DNA from 2 places in the Avibacterium endocarditidis genome. Region 2 is predicted to be linked to the other one. Evidence: riboswitches for the same ligand, from Rfam matches in the RefSeq annotation. Region 2 holds a riboswitch; the other holds the start of a gene.

Evidence for each region. A riboswitch is a leader RNA that binds a small molecule or an ion and turns the genes downstream of it on or off. The one in region 2 is predicted to bind thiamine pyrophosphate.
Region 1: linked by a shared signal. The riboswitch ahead of ACNAV8_RS07335 (ABC transporter ATP-binding protein) and the one ahead of thiM (hydroxyethylthiazole kinase) in region 2 are both predicted to bind thiamine pyrophosphate.

The regions. Positions count from the first base shown of each region.
Region 1 is NZ_CBCSDH010000010.1:79,413-82,559, forward strand. Features, by position in the region: gene ACNAV8_RS07325 (YadA-like family protein) at 1-848, shown strand, start outside; gene ACNAV8_RS07330 (hypothetical protein) at 1,156-1,377, opposite strand; TPP riboswitch at 1,660-1,750, shown strand; gene ACNAV8_RS07335 (ABC transporter ATP-binding protein) at 1,830-2,543, shown strand; gene ACNAV8_RS07340 (ABC transporter permease) at 2,543-3,147, shown strand, end outside.
Region 2 is NZ_CBCSDH010000002.1:164,858-168,004, forward strand. Features, by position in the region: gene ACNAV8_RS01835 (DNA internalization-related competence protein ComEC/Rec2) at 1-206, opposite strand, end outside; gene ACNAV8_RS01840 (REP-associated tyrosine transposase) at 444-944, opposite strand; TPP riboswitch at 1,234-1,328, shown strand; gene thiM (hydroxyethylthiazole kinase) at 1,489-2,289, shown strand; gene thiD (bifunctional hydroxymethylpyrimidine kinase/phosphomethylpyrimidine kinase) at 2,299-3,117, shown strand; gene thiE (thiamine phosphate synthase) at 3,110-3,147, shown strand, end outside.

The DNA of each region.
Region 1 (3,147 bases), on a different contig from region 2:
CAGGTATTGCAATTAATGGCAAAGATGGTTCTATCGGTATTGCTGGTAAAGATGGTTCAAATGCCGGTGTAACCGTTGCACAAGGCGAAAAAGGACTGGCTGGTAATGATGGTAAAGATGGCGAGAGCAAAACTCGTATTGTTTACACTAAACCAGATGGTAATACTGAACAAGTAGCTACCTTAAATGATGGCATCAAATACCAAGGCGATGTTGGTAATGCTCAAATGACATTAAATAACACAACTCAAATTGTGGGTGGTGTAACTGATGCAGATGATCTTACTGATAACAACATCGGTGTTGTTGCAAAACAAGATGGTAAGAATGCTAAGTTAACAGTTAAACTTGCTAAGGATCTTAAAGGTCTAAATTCCGTCACTACGACAGATGCAGCAGGAAACTCTACAACTGTTCAAGGTAATGGTGTAACAATTAGTGGTCCAAATGCAGCTGGCAATAATAGTACAGTAAGTTTGACAACTAATGGCCTGAATAACGGCGGTAACCGTATTACTAATGTAGCAGATGGTAAAGATGATACTGATGCTGTGAATGTAAGACAGTTAAAAGGTGCTGTTGGTAACATTAACAATAACATCAATAAACTTAATAAAGACCTTCGTGCAGGTATTGCAGGAGCAACTGCGACAGCTGGTTTACCGCAGGTTTATATGCCTGGTAAATCAATGGTAGCAGCAGCAGCAGGTACTTATAAAGGACAAGGTGCTATTGCCGTAGGTTATTCAAGAGCAAGTGATAATGGTAAAGTTATCTTGAAATTAACAGGTAATGCAAATACTCGTGGAGACTTTGGTGGCTCTGTGGGTGTTGGCTATCAATGGTAGTTTCGTTACTTGACTAACTGTTAGAATAAAAATCCTTTCCCTTAGGGGGAAGGATTTTTTATATATTGATTAGCAGGTAATGGTAAAGATTGCTATGATTTGTAAGGTTGATAAAGACAAAAAGATTGATTTTTCACAAGAATTTTAGGCGACATTATTTTACTAAAGATAAAAAAATCCCACTTTGTTAAAGTGGGAGAGGAGTTTTTCTTATGTTTAAAATTAAGGAGTAAGTAAAAGTTTATAAGAATAATGAACAATAAAAAAGCCTTGGTTAACAGGGCTTTCTACATACTACAACAGTATATTATAAACCTTCAGATGCCCATTTTGCAGCAACACAACGGTTAGGAGCAGTCACTACTGTACCATCTTTCTTTTTATATGGAGTTGGCTCATATTCTTTAGTGCAACCAACACCATCATATTCACTAGGATCTACAGGTACAGGTTGACCAGCGGAAGCAAGCACTTGTGAAGATAAGAATGCTGCCATAGCGCCTAATACTAATTTAGATTTAAGTTTCATAATGAACTCCTTTGTTGTTATTTTAATTGTAAAAAGATGAGTCAATACTGTCTGACTCGTAATACAGAATACTCTTTTAAATAGTAAAGTCAATATTTATTCTTCTCCGACCAGTATGAGAAAAGATTAAGTGTATCAATGGGTTATAGTTATTTTATTGACTTTTATTTAGCATAAGATGGCAATATTTAAATAAATTTTAAATATTTCTTGTTATATTATAAAAATATAATTTTTTGGTCTGTAAACTTTGATTTTTATTTGAACTTCCGCTACACTGTTTTGCATTAGTCGGGGTGCTTGTTTAAGCTGAGATGATACCCGTGAACCTGATACAGCTAATACTGACGTAGGAAACTAATTATGCAAACGCTTCTTTTCTTATTAAATTCTCACCTCACTTCTTTTATTTTTAACGGCTTTTTTCCATTACGTTGATTGGTGAATGAACGATGAAAGCCATCGAAATTTCCGATCTTAAACTCAGTTTTGCTGAGCAACCTTTGTTTGAGCATTTTCATTTTAGCGTATCACAAGGGGAGTGGGTGGCGTTGCTTGGTGCATCAGGCGTGGGAAAATCAACCTTATTGCGTGCCATTGCAGGGTTAGAAAATCAGGCGATTGTGCAAGGGCGCATTCAGTGTTCAGGCAAAATTGCTTGGCTTGCACAGCAGGATAGTTTGTATCCTTGGCTGTCTATTTTAGATAATGTTCAGCTTTATCAGCATCTTACTCATAGCAAAACGAAAAAAACGGAAGAAAAAGCCCGCACTTTATTAAGTGCGGTGAAAATGGAACAACATTTGCATAAGCCTTGTTATCAGCTTTCTGGCGGACAGCGGCAGCGCGTGGCGTTGGCTCGAACGCTAATGCAAGATGCAGAGATTATTTTAATGGACGAACCTTTTTCCGCGTTAGATGCCGTAACCCGCTTGCAATTACAGCAGCTTTCACATCATTTATTAGCAGATAAAACTGTGTTGCTTATCACCCACGATCCACAAGAAGCCTTATTGCTAGCGGATAAAATCTATATTTTGCACCAACAACCCGTTCAGCTTTCACCGCCCATTTGCCCGCAAGGCAAAGCGCCAAGAGATTTTTCGCAAGAGAAATTATGGCAATTACAGCAATATTTATTTAAGCAGTTAATGGGGGAACATTAATGTTGTCGTGGCAAAGCCTATTTCGAGCATTGATAATGACCTTATTTTTCGCCTTGTGCTGGCAAGGGGCGATTTCAATTTTTGCGATCCCACATTATTTATTGCCTGAACCTGTTGCCGTGCTAAATGAAGTGTCTTCACAATGGGCTTTATTATTTATGCACGCCAAAATTACTTTATGGGAAATTTTATTAGGGCTGGTGCTTGGATTTTTATTTGGTTTGCTTTCAGCCTTATTGCTGGCTTCTTCACGAACACTTTCAGCCTTTTTATTGCCCATTTTAATTGCCTCGCAGGCGATCCCTGTTTTTGCTATTGCGCCATTATTGGTGCTTTGGTTTGGCTATGGCATTGCATCAAAAATTGCGATGACTATTTTGATTATTTATTTCCCAGTTACCGCCGCTTGTTATGACGGCTTGCGTAACACCCCAAAGCAATGGTTAGAGCTGGCTAAAACAATGGGAATTTTATCAAGGCAATTATTATTTAAGGTTCGCTTACCTGCCGCTTTGCCTGCGTTAGCCTCGGGCTTGCGCATTGCGGTTTCCGTTGCCCCTATTGGAGCGATTGTGGGGGAATGGGTAGGATCATCACAAGGGCT
Region 2 (3,147 bases):
AATACAAAAATCACGCCGTAAACCAGCCCTTTTGCGATTTTATAGTAGTCGAAAAGATAGGCTGTCAAAACAGCTAAGATCCCAATTCCCACAGTGCAAAGCATTAACTCAACACTAAGCAATAAGGCTTTCGACACATAAAGCAAACTCAAGCCTGCGCCAATCACCAGCCATAAAATCACATCTAATTTAAGCGAAAATTTCATTCTTACATAAAATGACAACTTACCATTACAAATAAAAATATGATGAAAAAAGCACCGCACTTTCGCAATCTTGTTAAACAATTTTTGCGATCTTGCTCGCATAATACCATCATAACAACACCTCGTAGGGTGGGCTTTAGCCCACCATTTTGGATTGAATAACCTTGTCCCCAATTCATAAAAAACGGTGGGCTAAAGCCCACCCTACGCTCTATGCCACTCCGATTACACCTTTTATTAACTACCCCAATTCAATGGAAAAAATCCTCTTTCAACATCTCTTCGAAATGAGGAAAACGGCCAATCTTTGGGGGCATTAACATAACCGTGTTTAACGGGATTGAAATAGATATAGTCTAAATGATTGTTCAAATCTAGTTCATCACGGATACGATGCTCCCAAAATCGTCTTTGCCATATTCCGGCTTCTCGCTTTTTTATGCGACTTTGGTTCTCATTGCGATACGCCTTTGGTAATAATTTCGTAAATATCGTTTTAAAAAAAGCAATACGCTTAGAATAATTATCATCATCCTGTGGTAATTGCATTATGAAATGCAGATGATCAGGTAACACACAGATTGCGATGGTTTCAAAGGGATACTTTCTCATTGTTTCTTGATAGGCTTGCCGTAATTTTTCTATATGCTGAGTAAGGTAACATTTTGTACGATCTTGCAATGTCAATGTAAAAAAATAACACGCGCCTTTTGTAAAATCTCTCCGATAATTTGGCATTATTTCTGCCCCTCTCATAAGAAACGTAGAAACGTAGGGTGGGCTTTAGCCCACCATTTGGGATTGAATAACCTTGGCCATTGCCAACCCTGATAAAAATGGTGGGCTAAAGCCCACCCTACGCCTACAATTAAAAATAAAAATATGATGAAAAAAGCACCGCTCTTTCGCAATCTTGTTAAACAATTTTTGCGATCTTGCTCGCAAAACGAAAAAATACTTTGCGCAAAATGCGGAAATTCTGAATGGTGAGATTGTGTTTCTGCCTATTTCTTTGTAGAGTGAAGCTATTAAATAGTCGGGGTGCTGCTTTGTGTAGCTGAGATGATACCCGTTGAACCTGATCCAGTTAGCACTGACGTAGGAAACTTATTATGCAAAATCGCAATATTTTTAACCGCACTTTATTCTTCCCTTTTCTATTTTCAAATCGTCACTCCACAACATCATTCCCTATCACATTGATTTTATAGATGATTTTTTATTATAAAGGCAATGGGACTGGGCTTTTTTTACGCTTGATTTTTATTCATAGGAGAAAAAAATGGACTTTAATTTAATCACGAAAATTCGCCAAACCAATCCTTTAATCCACAACATCACCAACATTGTGGTGGCAAACTATGTAGCGAATGGGCTGTTAGCCTTAGGCGCATCACCAATTATGGCAGATGCCGAAGAAGAAATGGCGGATCTTGCTCAATTTAGCGCTGCCTTGGTGATTAACATTGGCACGCTCGATCCTTTCAAAGTGAAAGCTATGTTGGCGGCTGGTAAAGCTGCGAATAAAGCAGGTATTCCTGTGGTGCTTGATCCTGTGGGCGTGGGGGCAACGCAATACCGTAAGGACGTGGTGGCTGAATTACTGAGTAAAGTAAAATTCACCGCTATTCGTGGCAATGCCGGGGAAATTGCCCAGTTAGCAGGGGTGAATTGGGCGGCGAAAGGTGTGGACGCAGGGCAAGGTGAAGGCGATGTGGCACAAATTGCCAAACTGGCCGCGCAACGTCATCAATGTGTTGTGGCAGTGAGCGGTGCGGTAGATTATATCAGCGATGGCGTGCAAGTGGCGACCATTGATAACGGCACGCCAATGTTTCCTAAAATCACAGGCTCAGGTTGTTTGCTTGGCGCGGTGTTAGGGGCTTTTTTAGCGGTCGCCCCAAGCCAACCTTTTAATGCGGTAGTACAAGCCAGTACAGCCTATGCGGTGGCAGGGCAACTGGCTGCGAAAGACTTAGGAAGCACAAAATATGGGCAATTTTACACCGCACTTTTAGATCAACTTGGTGAACTCAATGATCAACAAGTGGCGCAATTCGCACAGGTTCACATTGAAAACTAAGGAGCAACAATGACTCATATTGCACAAGCCCTGACCATTGCTGGATCAGATAGTGGCGGTGGTGCGGGTATTCAAGCCGATCTGAAAACCTTTCAAATGCGTAATGTATTTGGAATGAGCGTGATCACCGCTGTTACTGCACAAAACACCTTAGGCGTAACGGATATTCATTTAATCCCCCTTAGCACCATTAAAGCGCAACTCAAGGCAATTGTAGAAGATTTCACGCCCAATGCGGTAAAAATTGGTATGCTCGGCACGGCTGAAATTATCCAAACCGTGGCCGCTTTTTTGCGTAAGCACCCATTTGCGAATGTGGTTATCGATCCGGTGATGATCGCCAAAGGGGGCGCAAGTTTATTGGAACAATCGGCAATTCAAGCAATGCGTGAGCAACTATTGCCTTTAGCCGATGTGCTAACGCCAAATCTGCCTGAAGCACAAGCCTTAACAGGATTAAAAGCTGAAGATCGACACAGTATTACGCAAATTGCTGAACGTTTACAACAGATGGGTGCAAAAACCGTAATTATAAAAGGTGGCCATCAGCAAAACAGCGGAAGTGCGCTATGCCAAGATTTTATTTTCACGCCGACAGAATCTTTTGTCTTGGAAAGCCCACGTTTTAACACGCCGCATACCCACGGCACAGGCTGCACTTTTTCCGCTTGCTTAACCGCTGAACTTGCCAAAGGGCAACCGTTGGAGCAAGCCTGCAAAACTGCCAAAGCCTTTATTACCAGCGCCATCACGCACCCTTTAAATATCGGACACGGACACGGCCCAACCAATCACTGGGCGTATTCACAGGAGCAAAAAAATGGATAAATCAATTTTACGCTGTTATTTAGTGGCGGG